DNA from 2 places in the Telluria mixta genome. Region 1 is predicted to be linked to the other one. Evidence: predicted binding sites of a transcription regulator. Region 1 holds the regulator's gene; the other holds the start of a gene.
The links. Region 1 encodes FNR, which switches genes on or off when oxygen is low (the NO sensors DNR and NnrR bind a similar motif). Its sites were predicted from a motif close to TTGATNNNNATCAA; they were not measured.

Region 1 (8,200 bases):
AAGTTCGGCAAGTTCATCATTTCGGGCCAGACCGACCAGGATCATTTCGACTACGTGAAAAACCTGACCGGCCAATACCCCTTGCTGCGGGGCTTCGACATGCAGCACTACAGCCCGATGTACTCCTGGCTGTGGGACGGCAATGCGATCAATCCGAGTACCGGCCAGCCGGGCTATTTCACATTCGGTCCCGATGCGGCCGACCCGTCGATCGCCAACTCGATCGCATGGCGCCGGGATCACGGGGACAAGCCGATCATCGCCTATCAATGGCACTGGCATTCGCCGTCGGGCGGCACCGTCGGCACGAACACGTTCTACACCGAGTTCACGACGTTCGACGCATCCCGGGCCGTGAGGAAGGGGACGCAGGAATACGCGGACACGCTGCGCGATATCGACGCCATCGCCGTCCAGCTCGCAAAGCTGCGCGATGCCGGCGTCCCCATCATCTGGCGACCCCTCCATGAGGCCGGCGGTACCTGGTTCTGGTGGAGCGCGAAAGGCGCTACCGTTTACAAGCAGCTGTGGAACCTGATGTACGACCGTCTCATGAACTACCACGGCCTGCACAACCTGCTGTGGTGCTGGTGCGGCAACGACGCTGCCTGGTATCCGGGGAACGACAAGGTCGACATCATCGGCATCGACTCCTATCCCGGCAACTTCGTCTACATCAACAACAAGGCGGAGTTCGACAAGGCCTATGCACTCAGCAGCGGCACGAAGCTCGTCGCCATGACCGAGAACGGTCCGATGCCGGATATCGACAGCAGCCTCGAAGGCGGCGCGCCGTGGTCCTTCTTCATGTCCTGGGTCGACGTCACGGCGGCCAATGACGATGCGCGCATCAAGGCCGTGTATGCCGACCCGCGCGTCATCACGCTGGAACGTTACGTGTGATCAGAAGTTGTGGCGCATGCCGAGCACGTACGCCTTCAGCGTCGCGCCCGGCGCCGCGCCCAAGCTGTTGATCGCGAATTCGTAGACGCCGTTCGCGCGGTTGTCCAGGCGCGTCGTGTACGCGTACAGGCTGCTGCGCTTGCTGAGCGTGTAGTCGTAGCCGAGCGTCGCGTGGGTGGCGCCGGTGCCCGCGCCGGCGCGCACGAAGCCGATGCGCGTGCCGGCCGGCCCGCTCGCGTCGCCCGCGCGCGCGATGCCGATGCGGATGCCGTGCGGTCCCATCTGGTGCGACAGCGACAGGTACACGGCGTTGCGCGCCAGCTCGCCGGCCCCCGTCCCGTATTTCAACCGTTCGGCGACGACGGCGATGCGCGTCTGCGGGAACTGGTAGGCGAGGGCGGCCTTCGCGCCCGTGTCGTCCAGCCCCGGGCCCTGGTACTCGTGGTGGCGTTCGCCGGCCAGCACGGCATACCACGGGCCCCGTTCGTAGATGGCGGCGGCCGACGTCAGCGACGGCTTCGCGCCGTTCGCCGGCTTTTCCTCGTTCAGGCCGTGCGTCACCCGCAGCGACAGGCCGAGCCACGCGGGGCTCCAGTAATGGATCGAGTTGGACTGGCGCCGGTCGAACGACGAGGTGTCGCTGACGTTGTCCGCGTCCGCCGCGGAACCGTTGCCCATGATGCTCATGAAGCCGGCCGTCGTCGGATAGAACGGGTCGAGGCCGGACGTGGCGCCGTTGTACGCCGTCGTCCAGTGGCCCGCGAACAGCGTGCCCCAGGTGCCGGCGAGGCCCACGCGGGTGTCGCGTGCGGCGAGGGCGCCGGCGCCCGTGTCCGGCGACAGCGTGCCTTCGATCTGGAAGATGGCTTTCAAGCCGCCGCCGAGGTCTTCACCGCCGCGGAAGCCCAGCACGGAGCGGTTGTTCACGAGGCGCACGAGGCCGGGGCCGGAGGAACTGTCCGCGTGTTCGAGGGCGACGTTGAGGCGGCCGTAGACCTGCACGGCGCTGTCCTGGGCGTGAGCGGCGGTGGCCAGCAGCAGGCCGGCGAGGGGAATGAATCTGGAATGCATGGACGATCTCCTTCGCCCGCATTGTCGATGCGGACCGGGAGACCGTGAACTACCGAAAGGTCAGGCCATCGGGCTGCACTGCTCCGTCCCGGCCGCCATCGCCTTCAGCCGCGCCGGTTCGAGCAGCACGACCTCGCGCTTGTCGACCTGCACGAGCCCCAGCTTTTTAAAACGGGACAGCAGGCGGCTGATGCTTTCGATGGTCAGGCCCAGGTAGTTGCCGATGTCTTCGCGCGACATGCGCAGCTGGAAGCGCGTGGACGAATAGCCGCGCGCCGCGTAGCGGGCGGACAGGTTGATGAGGAAGACGGCGAAGCGCTGCTCGGCGCGCATGTTCCCCAGCAGGAGCATGACGTTCTGCTCGCGCGTGATTTCCTGGCTCATGATGCGGTGGAAGTGGCGCAGCAGCGCCGGCACCTGGCCGAACAGGTCCTGCAGATGCGCGAACGGGATCTCGCAGACTTCGCTGTCTTCCAGCGCGACGGCGTCGCAGTGGTGGCGGTCGGCGCTGATGGCGTCCATGCCGAGCAGCTCGCCGGCCATCTGGAAGCCCGTGATCTGCGCTTCTCCGGCCGCGTTGATCTGGTACGTCTTGAAGTGGCCGAAGCGCACGGCGTACAGGTTGCGGAACGGCTCGCCCATCTTGTACAGCGGCTCGTCGCGCTCCAGGCGGCGGCGCTTGCCGATGATCTGGTCCAGGCGGTCGATGTCCGCATCCTCCAGGCCCATCGGCAGGCACAGCTGGTGCATGCTGCAAGCCGCGCAACTGATCTTGAGTGCGTTAGCGGTGACGGGAGTCGCGGGTAGGGTATCAGCTGCAATCATGGCGAGGACCTTCGGGGGATGTTCCGATTATAGACGTTAGCCCCTACCACAAGTAGGGAATTTGTCCCGCTGTTGGTCGCCTTGCCAACGAAGTGTCGCGTGGAGGTCAAGCGTGCGCGCCTTCGCATTGTCAAGGATTACACTTCCCATGAATATTTGCCAACGGGAGAACCATGTCGGCCGACCAGCGTTCCGCTTCACCCATTTTGCATGATGGCGAGGCTCTGCCTCTGGCCGACGAAGACCAGGCCCGGGCCGATTTCTACGCGCTGTTCGCACGCCTGCTGCTGGCCCCGCCCGACGACGCCCTGCTCGCGGCCCTGGCCGCCGCCGACCCGATCGCCGCCGCCGGCGAATTCGCTCTCGAGGACGCCTGGCTGAAGCTGACCCAGGCCGCCACCGTCGTCGACGCATCCGCCGCGGCCGATGAATTCTCGGCCATGTTCATCAGCACCGGCACGCCGCCGCTGAATCCGTACGGGTCCTTCTACCTCACGGGCCACCTGAACGACGCGCCCCTGGCCGACCTGCGCCACGACCTCGCCCGCCTGCGCCTGTCCCGCGCGCCCGGCGTGGGCGAATTCGAGGACCACCTGGGCACGCTGTGCGAAACGATGCGCGTATTGATCCAGGGCGGCCCCGGCATGGCGCCGCGCGGCCTCGCCGTGCAAAAACACTTTTTCGAGACGCACATCCGGCCCTGGTACGCGGCCTGCCTGGCCGACATCGCGAACAGCCCGGACGCGAATTTCTACCGGATCGTCGCGGGCGTCGTCGACGCGTTCCTGTCGATCGAAGCGCAGGCATTTGCCGTGCTCGATGCTACCGACCCGATTGCCGCTTGAGGGGACCATCATGGACAAAGACAAGCAACCCGATCCCGCCCGCCGCAGCCTGCTGAAGGCGGCACCGCTGGGCGCGCTGGCCGTCGCCGCGGCCGCGCATGCGCGTGCGCCCGAGCCGCAGCCCGGGCCCGCGGCACCGGCGGAGCCGGAGCAGGCCAAGGGCTATCACGAGACGGAACACATCCGGCGCTACTACCGCACCGCGGCTTACTGGTAGAAGGAGACCACGACCATGACCCTGGTGAAGACATCACGCGACAGCGGGTTGAAACGGCGCCGCTTCCTCGTCGGCGCGGGCGTGACGGCCGGTGCCGGCGCCCTCGCGCGCCACCTGCCGCTGAACGTGATCCAGCCCGCAACCGCGGCGGACGCCGTGCCGGCCAGGCCGAACACGGAGGTCAAGCACACGGTGTGCAGCCACTGTTCGGTGGGCTGCTCGGTGGAGGCCGTCGTCAGCAATGGCGTGTGGATCCGCCAGGAAGCCGCGTTCGACTCTCCGATCAACATGGGCGCCCACTGCGCGAAGGGCGCGTCGGTGCGCGAGCACGGCTTCGGCGAGCACCGCCTGCGCTATCCGATGAAGCTCGTGAACGGCAAGTACGAGCGCATCACGTGGGACCAGGCCATCAACGAGATCGGCGACCGGCTCCTGAAACTGCGCGAGCAGTCCGGGCCGGACGCGCTGATGGTCATCGGCAGCTCGAAGCACAACAACGAGCAGTCCTACCTGCTGCGCAAATGGGTGTCGATGTGGGGTTCCAATAACTGCGACCACCAGGCCCGCATCTGCCACTCGACGACGGTGGCCGGCGTCGCCCAGACCTACGGATATGGCGCGATGACGAACTCGTTCAACGACCTCCACTACAGCAAGGCCGTGCTGTTCATCGGCTCGAACCCGGCCGAGGCGCACCCGATCTCGATGCTGCACTTCCTGCACGCGAAGGAGCTGGGCGCGAAGATGATCGTCGTCGACCCGCGCTTCACCCGCACGGCGCGCTTCGCCCACCACTACGTGCGCATCCGTCCCGGCACCGACATCGCGTTCGTGTGGGGCATGCTGTGGCACATCTTCAACAACGGCTGGGAGGACAAGGAGTACATCGCGGCGCGCACCTACGGCATGGACGACGTGCGCAAGGAAGTGGCCAAGTGGACCCCTGACAAGGTCAGCGATGTAACGGGCGTGCCGGAAGCCTCCGTGCGCATGGCGGCCGAGATGCTGGCGACGAACAGGCCGTCGTCCGTCGTCTGGTGCATGGGCATCACGCAGCACCACGTGGGCACGGCGAACGTGCGCGCGCTCTCGATCCTGCAGCTCGCGCTGGGGAACATCGGCGTGCAGGGCGGCGGCGCCAATATCTACCGCGGCCACGACAACGTGCAGGGCGCGACGGACGTCGGCCCGAACGGCGATTCGCTGCCCGGCTACTACGGCATCGCGGAAGGCGCCTGGAAGCATTTCTCCACCGTGTGGGGCGTCGATTACGACTGGGTCAAGTCGCGCTTCGGCTCGAAGGAGCTGATGGAAAAGCCGGGCATCACGGTGTCGCGCTGGTTCGACGCGGTGCTCGAGGATAACCAGTACGTCGACCAGCCGACCAACCTGCGTGCCGTGTTTTATTGGGGCCACGCGCCGAACAGCCAGACGCGCCTGCCGGACATGAAGGCTGCGATGCAGAAGCTGGACTTCATGGTCGTCATCGATCCTTATCCCAGCATGACGGCGGCGATGCATGGCCGCACGGACGGGGTCTACCTGCTGCCGGCCGCGTCGCAGTTCGAGACGCAGGGCTCCGTGACGGCATCGAACCGGTCGATCCAGTGGCGCGAGCGCGTGATCCAGCCGCTGTTCGAATGCAAGACGGACCACGAGATCATGTACCTGTTCGCGCGCAAGCTGGGCTTCGGCGAACAGCTCGTCAAGAACATCAAGGTCGTCAACAACGAGCCGGTCATCGAGGACATCCTCCGCGAGATCAACCGCTCCTGCTGGACCATCGGCTACACGGGCTGCTCGCCCGAGCGACTCAAATTGCACATGGAGCACAAGCGCGACTTCAATCCGACGACGATGCGCGCGGAGAGCGGTCCGTGCAAGGGCGATTACTACGGCCTGCCGTGGCCGTGTTGGGGCACGCCGGAAATGAAGCACCCGGGCACGCCGATCCTGTACGACCTGCACAAGCCGGTGGCCGAGGGCGGCCTGCCGTTCCGCGCCAACTGGGGCGTGGAGCACAACGGCGAGCCCCTGCTCGCGGCCGACGGCTCGTTCACGAAGGACAGCGAGATCGACACGGGCTATCCCGAATTCGACCACGTGTTCCTGAAGAAGCTGGGCTGGTGGGCCGAGCTCACGCCGGAAGAGCAGGTGCAAGCCGAGGGCAAGAACTGGAAGACGGACCTGTCGGGCGGGATCATCCGTGTCGTGATCGCCCACGGCTGCGCGCCGTTCGGCAACGCGCGGGCCCGCTGCAACGTGTGGAACTTCCCGGACCCCGTGCCGACGCACCGCGAACCGCTCGTCACGCCGCGGCGCGACCTGGTTGCCAAATACCCGACCTACGACGACAAGGCAGCGTTCTGGCGCCTGCCGACGTTGTACAAGTCGGTGCAGGCGGTCGACTTCTCGAAGGACTACCCGCTGATCATGACGTCGGGCCGCCTCGTCGAGTACGAGGGCGGCGGCGAGGAGACGCGCTCGAATCCGTGGCTGGCCGAACTCCAGCAGAACATGTTCTGCGAAGTGAACCCGGAAGACGCGGCGCAGATCGGCGTGAAGCTGGGCGAATTCATGTGGGTCGAGACGCCGACCGGCGCGCGCCTGAAGCTGATGGCGATGGTGACGCCGCGCGTGCCCGTGGGCCTCGTGTGGATGCCGTTCCACTTCGGCGGCTGGTGGATGGGCGAGGACCTGGAAAAACACTATCCGGACGGCGGCGCGCCCGCGGTGCGCGGCGAGGCCGTGAACACCGGGTGGACGTACGGGTACGACGCCGTGACGATGATGCAGGAAACGAAAGTGTCGCTGTGCCGGCTGGTGCGGGCGTGAGGAGATCGATATGGCCAGAATGAAGTTCATCTGCGACACGGAGCGCTGCATCGACTGCAACGGCTGCGTGACCGCCTGCAAGAACGAAAACGAGACCCCGTGGGGCGTGAACCGCCGCCGCGTCGTCACCATCAACGACGGCGTGCCGGGCGAACGCTCCATTTCCGTCGCGTGCATGCATTGCAGCGACGCGCCGTGCCTGGCCGTCTGCCCCGTCAACTGCATCTACCACACGGAAGACGGCATCGTCCTGCACGACAAGGACCAGTGCATCGGCTGCGGCTACTGTTATTACGCGTGCCCGTTCGGCGCGCCGCAGTTCCCGTCCACGGGCCTGTTCAACCACCGCGGCAAGATGGACAAGTGCACGTTCTGCTCCGGCGGTCCGGAGCCCGACACGTCCGAGGCCGAGTTCAAGAAGTATGGCCGCAACCGCATCGCCGAGGGCAAGCTGCCCGCCTGTGCGGAGATGTGCGGCACGAAGGCGCTGATCGGCGGCGACGCGACGGTCATCGCCGACATCTACCGCCAGCGCGTGGAGACGCGCGGCTACGGCCCCGAACTGTGGGGCTGGAAGATCGCGTACGGCAAGCCGAAACGCGGCGGCGACGTCAAGGCGAAGGGCGAGGGGCCGCGCGAGAACCAGAACCTCAAGGACTCGCAGAACGACGAGGGGAGGCTGCCGACATGAAGCGCATTCTCATCCTCTGCCTGCCCCTGACGCTGCTCGCGGGCTGCCTCGAAGTCGACCAGCATCCGAACTGGGTGCACGGCATGTACGCCGGGAAGAAGGACGACCGCCCGTTCCTGCGCCACTTTCACAACGACAAGCTGTCGTGGTGGGGCACGATCAGCAACCGCAACATGAACCAGAACGAATACAACCGGGCCAACCCGTAACAGGAGCCGACCATGTCATTCACTATTCGATCGTTGCGGACTTTTCTCGGACTGCTCCTGTCGCTGTGGCTGCTCGGTATCGCGCACGCGGGTGTCCCGAACAACCGCGCCGAGCCCGCGTATGCCGAGGAACAGACGATCCTGCAGGCCGAGAAGGATGCGCGCACGCCCGAGCCGGGACTGGACTCGAAGTCGTCGGGCCGCGTGCACATCGACCGCCACTACCTGGGCCAGTACGGCAGCACGGAGGGCACCGTCATCGTGCAGCGCGGCGGCAATCAGTGGCGCATCTGGCGCAACGGGCCGATCGCGACCGCGATGGGCACCATCCTCGTCGTCGTGCTCGTCGCGATTTTCTTCTTCTACCGCGCCGTCGGTCCGGTGCGCACGGAAGAACCGGACACGGGCCGGCGTATCCGCCGCTTCACCAGCTGGGAGCGCCACGTGCACTGGGCGACCGCGATCAGCTTCATCATCCTCGCCGTGACGGGCCTCGTCATCATGTTCGGCAAGAAGCTCATCCTGCCGCTCGTCGGCCACGACGTGTTCGCCGCCCTGGCCTACATCTTCAAGTACCTGCACAACTTCGTGGGCCCGCTGTTCA
Region 2 (8,200 bases), 250 kb from region 1:
GTCCAGGCGGCCGCGGCCACCACCGCGACGATCGACGCGGATCTGCGCGACGAGGTGCTCGTGGCGCCGCGCGCGGGCCGCGTGCAGTACCGCGTCGCCGAAGCGGGCGAGGTGCTGGCCGCTGGCGGCAAGGTGCTGAACATGATCGACCTGCAGGATGTGTACATGACCTTTTTCGTGCCAGAGGCTGCCGCGGGACGCATCGCGCTGGGAACGGAAGTGCGGCTGGTGCTCGACACGGCACCGGGCTTCGTGGTGCCGGCCGCCGTCAGCTACGTGGCCAGCAGCGCCCAGTTCACGCCGAAATCCGTCGAGACCGCCAGCGAACGGCAGAAGCTGATGTTCCGGGTGAAGGCGCAGGTCGACCGGCGCCTGCTCGCGCGCTATCCCGAGCAGGTCAAGGCCGGGGTGCCGGGCGTGGCCTGGATCCGCGTCGACCCCGCCCGGCCATGGCCCGCGGCATTGGCCCTGCGGGAGGCGCCGTGAGGGACGCCGACGCCGCGCCGGTCGCGTGCCTGGACGGCGTGTCGGTGCGCTACGGCGCCGTGCACGCCCTCGATCGCGTAAGGCTCTCCTTGCCAGCCGGCCGGATGACGGCGCTGATCGGACCCGACGGCGTGGGCAAGTCGAGCCTGCTAGCGGTCATCGCCGGCGCGCGCCGGGCGGCCGAGGGCAAGGTGGAGGTGCTGGGCGGCGACATGTCCGCCGCCCGGTTCCGGGCCGAAGTCTGTCCGCGCATCGCCTACATGCCGCAGGGGTTGGGGCGCAACCTGTACCCGAGCCTGACGGTCGGGGAAAACCTGCAGTTCTTCGCGCGCCTGTTCGGGCTCGGGCCCGGCGAGCGGCGCGCGCGCATCGCCATGCTCGCCGCCAGCACGGGCCTGCTGCCGTTCATCGACCGGCCCGTCGTCCAGCTGTCGGGCGGCATGAAGCAGAAGCTCGGGCTGTGCTGCGCCCTAGTGCACGATCCCGACTTGCTGATCCTGGACGAGCCCACTACAGGTGTCGATCCATTGGCGCGCAGCCAGTTCTGGGCGCTGATTGCCGCGATACGTGATGCGCGGCCCGGCATGAGCGTCGTCGTCGCGACGGCGTACATGGACGAGGCCCGGCGGTTCGACTGGCTGGTGGCGCTCGACGGCGGCCGCGTGCTGGCCAGCGGCACGCCGGCGGCGCTGCTGGCGCAGAGCGGCAGCGCCAGCTACGAGGAGGCGTTCGTCGCAATGCTGCCGGCGGAGCGGCGCGCCGGCTATCGTCCGCTGAGCACACAGCCGCGCGATCCGGTCGCCGACGACGATACGGTCATCCAGGCCAACGGCCTCTCGCGCCGTTTCGGCGATTTCGATGCGGTGCAGGATGTGAGCTTTCGCATCGCGCGCGGCGAGATCTTCGGCTTCATCGGCTCCAACGGCTGCGGTAAAACGACCACGATGAAGATGCTGACCGGGCTCCTGCCGCCGAGCGGCGGCACGGCGACGGTGTTCGGTCGGGCGGCGGGCGAAGGAGGCGCGCAGGCACGGCGCCAGGTCGGGTACATGTCGCAGGGGTTCTCGCTCTACCAGGAATTGACCGTGCGCCAGAACCTGGCCCTGCACGCGCGGCTGTTCGACCTGGCCGAGTCAACGATCGACGCGCGCTGTGCCGACCTGGCGGCGCACTTCGGCCTGGAGGCGATGCTCGACGCCTTGCCGGACAATCTTCCGCCGGGGGCCCGCCAGCGCCTGTCGCTGGCGGTCGCCATGGTGCACCAGCCGGAGCTCCTCATTCTGGACGAACCTACGTCGGGCGTCGATCCGATCGCGCGCGACCGGTTCTGGGAGGCGCTGATTGCGCTGGCACGAGACGACGGCGTGACGATCTTCATCTCGACGCATTTCATGAACGAGGCCGAGCGCTGCGACCGCGTGGCGCTGATGCATGCCGGCCGCGTGCTGGCCACCGGTACCCCGGCCGGGTTGCGCGCCGCGCGCGGCGCCGCCACGCTGGAAGACGCGTTCATCGGCTGGTTGCGCGCGGCGGCGCCGGGCGATGACCGTCCGCTGCCGCCGTTGCCCGCGGCGGGCGCGGCGGCGCACGGCGGCTGGCTGCGGCGCGCGGCGGGCTATGCCTGGCGCGAAGCGCTGGAACTGCGCCGCGACCCCGCGCGTTCCGTTCTCGCGTTGTGCGGCTCCCTGCTGCTGATGGTCGTGATCGGCTACGGTCTTAACATGGACGTCGAGGACCTGCGCTTCGCGGTGCTCGACCGCGACCATACGGCCCTCAGCCGCGACTATGCCCTGAACCTGGCCGGCTCGCGCTATTTCGTCGAGCGTTCTGCGCTGGCGGATTACGCGGACATGGATGCCAGGATGCGTTCGGGCGAACTGGCGCTGGCTATCGAGATTCCACCCGGCTTCGCTCGTGCCGCTGCGCGCGGAAGGCCGGCGCAGATCGGCGCCTGGATCGACGGCGCGATGCCGGTGCGGGCGGAAACCGTGCAGGCGTATCTGCAGGGGATGCACGCGGAATGGCTGCGCAGCCGCGCCATGGCGTCCGGCATCGCTGCCGCGACCATCGAGACGAGGTTCCGCTACAACCCCGACGTCCGCAGCCTGCCGGCGATGGTGCCGGGCATTATGGCGTTGCTCATGCTGATGCTGCCGGCGATGCAGGCGGCGCTGGCCGTCGTGCGCGAAAAGGAAATGGGGTCGATCGTCAACCTGTACGTGACGCCGGTCCGGCGCAGCGAATTCCTGCTCGGGAAGCAGGCGCCGTACGTCGTGCTGGCGATGGCGAACTTCATGCTGATGTGCGTGATGGCGGTGACGGTCTTCCAGGTGCCGCTCAAGGGCAGCGCGCCGGCGCTGGCGGTGGCCGCCTTGCTGTACTGCGTCTGCTCGACCGGCATCGGGTTGCTGGCGTCGAGCTTCACGCGCAGCCAGATCGCGGCGCTGCTCTTCACGATGATCGGCACCATCGTGCCGGCCATCCAGTTCGCAGGGCTCATCGATCCCGTGGTCGCGCTGGAAGGCGTCGGGCGAGTGATAGGGGAAGCCTATCCGGCCTCGCACATGCTCACCATCAGCCGCGGCGTGTTCGGCAAGGCGCTCGGCTTTGCCGAACTGGCGCCGGACTTCCTCGCGCTCGTGGCGGCAGTGCCCGTCATCCTCGGCCTCGCGATCGTTGCGCTGCCGAAGCAGGAGCGCTAGCATGGCCGCCATCTCGCTGCGCAAGGTCTGGCACCTGGGCATCAAGGAATGGTGGAGCCTTTGGCGCGACCCGGTGATGCTGGTGCTGATCCTGTACACCTTCACGGCAGCCGTCTACATCGCCGCGACGGCCCAGCCGGACACGCTCACGCGCGCCGCGCTGGCGGTCGTCGACGAGGACGAATCGCAGCTATCCCAGCGCCTGCGCGCCGCCTTCGTGCCGCCGCAGTTCATGTTGCCCGAGCCGATCACGCTGGAACAGGCCGACGCCCGGCTGGACCGCGGGCGGGCCACGTTCGTCCTGGTGATTCCCGCCGGCTTCCAGCGCCGCATCCTGGCCGGGCGGATCGCGCCGCTGCAGCTGAACGTGGACGCGACCCGCATGAGCCAGGCTTTTACCGGGAGCACCTACGTCCAGCAGATCGCTCTCGGGGAAATCGAAAAATTCCTCCATCCGGGCAGCGGGGCGTCGGCTGCGCAGGTCGATCTGTCGGTACGGGCCCGGTTCAATCCGGCGCTGGCGCCGTCGTGGTTCGGCGGCGTCGCGGAACTCGTCAACAACGTGACGATGCTGTCGGTGATCCTGACCGGCGCGGCGCTGATCCGCGAGCGCGAGCACGGCACTGTCGAGCACCTGCTGGTGATGCCGGTCGGCCCGCTGGAGATCATGCTCGCCAAGCTGTGGTCGATGGGGAGCATCGTACTGGCCGCGACGCTGGTCGCGTTGTCGGGCATCGTGCGCGGCCTGCTGGGCGTGCAGCTCGGCGGATCCATCGTGCTGTTCATGGCCGGCACGATGGTACATCTGTTCGCCGTGACCTCGCTGGGCATCCTGCTGGCGACGCTCGCGCGCGGCATGCCCCAGTTCGGGATCCTGGTCGTCCTGGTCCTGTTGCCGCTGCAGATGCTGTCGGGCGCCAATACACCGCGCGAGAGCATTCCGTGGCTGCTGCGCGACGCGATGCTCGCCGCGCCGACTACTCACTACGTTGAGTTAAGCCAGGCCATCCTGTTCCGTGGCGCGGGCCTCGATGTGGTTTGGCCGCGGATGCTGGCATTGCTGTTGATCGGCGCCGTCCTGTTCGTCGTGGCGCTCGCCAGGTTCGGCGCGGCAATGCGTCGTTAGCCGCGCCGCGCGCTCAGCCTGCCACTGCCAGCGCTGGTCCGGCCATGGCGACGCGGTTGCGGCCGGCTGCCTTGGCGCGGTACATCGCGCCGTCCGCTTCCCGCAGCAGGGACTCCCAATCCTGTGTGTCGCGATGAACGGCGAGGCCGATGCTGACCGAGCAGCGCAGTTCGCGCGGCGCTCCGGGAATGACCTGGCCGGCGAAGGCGTCGCGCAGGCGTTCGGCGCAGGCCCATGCCTCGTCCGCGCCGGCTTCGGGCAACACACAGACGAATTCCTCGCCGCCGATGCGGCCGACGTAATCGGTGGCACGCAGGGTCTTCACGCACGTCGCGGTCAACGCGCGGATCACGGCATCGCCTACCGCGTGGCCATAGGTATCGTTGACCGCCTTGAAGTGGTCGATGTCGAGCATCGCGACACTGAGCGGGCGACCGTGCCGGTGTGCCAGCGACAGGTCGTGCTGTGCGAGTTCCATCAGGTACTGGCGCGACAGCGCCCCGCTGAGGCTGTCGTAGCGGCACGCGCGCAACAGCTGCCGCTCGCGTAGCCATAGATCATGTCGCAGGTGTAGCAGGCGGCTGCCCAGGGCGAGCGCAAGCGCTGGCGCGGCGACACAGGCCGCCCAGATGGCGGGTGCCGCCGCAGACGGAAGCATGAACGCGCCGAGCGCCGCATAGAGCAGCGCCGTCGGCGCCAGAATGTTCAGGCAAGGACGGGGACGGGGCTCCACGAGGCCGAGGGCAGCCATCCAGACGAACAACGAGGGGACGGCGTGCAGCAGACCGTCCGCCAGCGGCCGCGCCGTGGTGGCAAGCGCCGCCGCATGGACGAGGTACACGAAGGAGGCGCGGGCCACCGGCTGCGGTCCCGAACGCGGCATCGCGTAGCCGAAGGACGCGATGGCGACGAGGCCGGCGCGCACGGCGAGGCTGGCCGGGCTCTGCGCCGATTCGACCAGCTGGCTCCACAGGCCGTCGCACAGCACGCCGATCCCGAACACGGACCCGAAGCCGGGCAGCAGACGCCGCAAATAGCGCTCGCAGCGCCGTTCGAACACCCGGCGCGGCGCGGACGAGCGAACGTCCATTCAGTGTGCAAGCAGCAGCGGCACCGGCGAGCGCGCCAGCACTTCGCGCGTCACCCCGCCCAGGACCCATTCGCGGTAGCGGCTGTGGCCGTAGGCGCCCACCGCCAGCAATCCGGCGCCGCAGGTGCGCGCCATGGCCATCAGGGCGTCGCCCGTGGTGGATCGGGTGCGCTCGACGATGACGTCGACCTGCACGCCCTGGCGCGCCAGGTACAGCGCCATGTCCGCCCCGGGCTCTTCGCCATGCAGCTCGGACAGTTCGTCGGGGTTGATCAGGGCCAGCTTGACGCTTTCGGCGCGCTGCAGCAGCGGCAGCGCGCCTTCGATGGCGCGAATGGCCTGCATGCTGCCGTCCCAGCCGACCACGGCCGTGCTGGCGATGGGTTCGCCGTGGTAGGTGCCCGGGACGACCAGCACCGGACGCGCGCCGCGCAGTGCGACGTGCTCGGGCAAGCCGCGCACGCGCACGGGCAGGTCGGGATCGGGTTCGTCATCCTGGCTCAGCACCGTCAGGTCGGCGTAGCGCGACTGCATCAGCAGGGCATAGCGGGGGTCGTCTTCCACGAGGCGCGACTCGAGCGACGCGATGCCGAGGCGACGGGCATCTTCCACGAACTTCTCGAGCCGGACGCTGACCGCATCGCGCATGCCCTGGAAATCGGTGCCGGGCATGACCGGCGCCCCCATCGATCCGGTCAACAGCGCGAAGTCGACCCAGGACATGCCCGTCATGCCGGCGCCGACGAGGTGGGCGTCGTGGTCCGCGGCCAGACGCGCGGCCGCGCGCAACCTGCTGTCCTGCTGGCGGCTGCCGTCGATGTGAACTACGATGGTCTTGTACATGGCGTGTTCCTTTCCGGGACATGGGCAATGGCGGGTGAAGACACCCGCATTCACTGTATCGCCCACCGATGTCGCTGTCAGGTACGCACTTGATGGAGATCAAAAAGTAGAGAATTTTTCTGCGAAGCACCTGAACAATCCGCAATGCTTTGATAGCTGCAAAAAAACGCCTTATCATGGTCGAGCTCTGTATTGACGGTAAACCATGAATCCGGAATGCATCCATACCCGCCTGGACTGGCTGTTGTCCGCTGCCCGCGACCCGATGCTGGTATGCGATCGCGCCGGCATCATTGTCCGGGCCAACCGGCCGCTGGCCGCGCTGTTCGGCTGGGCGCTCGAGGACCTGATCGGGGAACCGGTCGAGATCCTGGTGCCGCCGGAAGCGCGCGGCCGGCACGCGGTGCTGCGCCGCCATGGCGACAGTGCACGCGCCATGGGCAGCGGGCGCTTCATGGCGGTCGATTGCGCCGGCAGGACGTTTCCCGTGGAGGTAAGCCTGGCGCCGCTCGATGCGGACGGTACGGTGCTGACGCTGGCCACCGTCCACGACGTGCGCGCCCGGGCCGATGCGGAACAGGCGTTGCGCGACAGCGAGGCACGCATGCGCGCGGTGTTCGAGACCGCGGCGGACGGTATCATCACGATCGACGAGCGGGGCCTGATCGAGCGCGTCAATCCGGCGGCCGAACGCATGTTCGGCTATGCGGAAGCGGAACTGGCCGGGCGCAACGTGTCCGTCCTGATGCCGTCGCCGGACCGCGACCGCCACGACGGCTACCTGCGCCACTATCTTCGTACCGGCGAACGGCGGATCATCGGCAGCGGCCGCGAGGTGCATGGCTTGCGCAAAGACGGCACGGTGTTCGCGATGGAACTGGCGGTGACGGAAATGCGGATCGGCGACGCGCGCATGTTCACCGGGCTGGTGCGCGACATCACGGCGCGCAAGGAAAGCGAGCGGCAAGCCGCCGTCCTGTTGCAGGGCCTGCGCGCCGCGAACGAGGAATTGAGCAATTTCGCCTATGTGGTGTCGCACGACCTGAAGGCGCCACTGCGCGCGATCGGCGCCCTGGCGGACTGGATCGCGACCGACCATGGCGACCGCCTCGACGACGAAGGCCGCGAGCACATGCGCCTCCTGATCAGCCGCGTGCACCGGATGGGGAACCTGATCGACGGCATCCTCCAGTATTCCCGGCTGGGGCGTGGGGGTGGCACGCTGTGCATGGTCGACCTGAACGCCGCGGTGGCGGAGGTCGTCGACCTGCTTGTGCCGCCCCCGTCGATCGTGGTGACGGTCGCGCCCGGTTTGCCAGTGCTCTGGACCGAGCCGACCCGGATCCGGCAGGTCTTCCACAATCTCATCTCGAACGCGATCAAGTACATGGACAAGCCCGCCGGACGGATCGACGTGAGCTGCGCCGACGAGGGCGAGCGCTGGTGCTTCGCCGTGGCCGACAACGGCCCCGGCATCGAACGGCGCCACTACGAGCGTATCTTCCAGCTGTTCCAGACACTGGCGCCGCGCGACCGCGTCGAAAGCACCGGTGTCGGGCTGGCCCTGGTGCGCAAGATCATCGATCTGCTGGGCGGGCAGGTATGGCTCGACTCGGTGCCTGGCGAAGGCAGCACCTTTTACTTCAGTATCCCGAAGGCGTACCGGGATGCCCGCCAGGATAGCCCGTGAAAACGCCCGCGCAACCGATCCTGCTGCTCGAGGACGACCATGTCGACGTTCTGACCACCCGGCGCGCCCTGAAGGAGATCCATGTCGACAATCCACTCGTCGTGTGCGAGAACGGCGAGCAGGGACTGGCCTGGCTGCGCGATGCTGCCGATCCGCCGTGCCTCGTGTTGCTGGACCTGAACATGCCGGTCATGAACGGCATCGAATTCCTGGAGCAGGTCAAACGCGACGAGCAACTGCGCCGGATCCCGATGGTGGTGCTG

Region 2: the regulator FNR is predicted to act here: its motif matches at 6,337-6,350, upstream of P0M04_RS19330 (universal stress protein).

The regions. Positions count from the first base shown of each region.
Region 1 is NZ_CP119520.1:4,556,479-4,564,678, forward strand. Features, by position in the region: gene P0M04_RS20350 (glycosyl hydrolase) at 1-903, shown strand, start outside; gene P0M04_RS20355 (porin) at 904-1,974, opposite strand; gene fnr (fumarate/nitrate reduction transcriptional regulator Fnr) at 2,035-2,724, opposite strand; gene P0M04_RS20365 (TorD/DmsD family molecular chaperone) at 2,973-3,644, shown strand; gene P0M04_RS20370 (formate dehydrogenase) at 3,655-3,861, shown strand; gene P0M04_RS20375 (formate dehydrogenase subunit alpha) at 3,877-6,696, shown strand; gene fdh3B (formate dehydrogenase FDH3 subunit beta) at 6,707-7,387, shown strand; gene P0M04_RS20385 (hypothetical protein) at 7,384-7,596, shown strand; gene P0M04_RS20390 (formate dehydrogenase subunit gamma) at 7,609-8,200, shown strand, end outside.
Region 2 is NZ_CP119520.1:4,310,198-4,318,397, forward strand. Features, by position in the region: gene P0M04_RS19310 (HlyD family secretion protein) at 1-486, shown strand, start outside; gene rbbA (ribosome-associated ATPase/putative transporter RbbA) at 450-3,188, shown strand; gene P0M04_RS19320 (ABC transporter permease) at 3,190-4,314, shown strand; gene P0M04_RS19325 (GGDEF domain-containing protein) at 4,328-5,404, opposite strand; gene P0M04_RS19330 (universal stress protein) at 5,405-6,247, opposite strand; gene P0M04_RS19335 (sensor histidine kinase) at 6,453-7,937, shown strand; gene P0M04_RS19340 (response regulator) at 7,934-8,200, shown strand, end outside.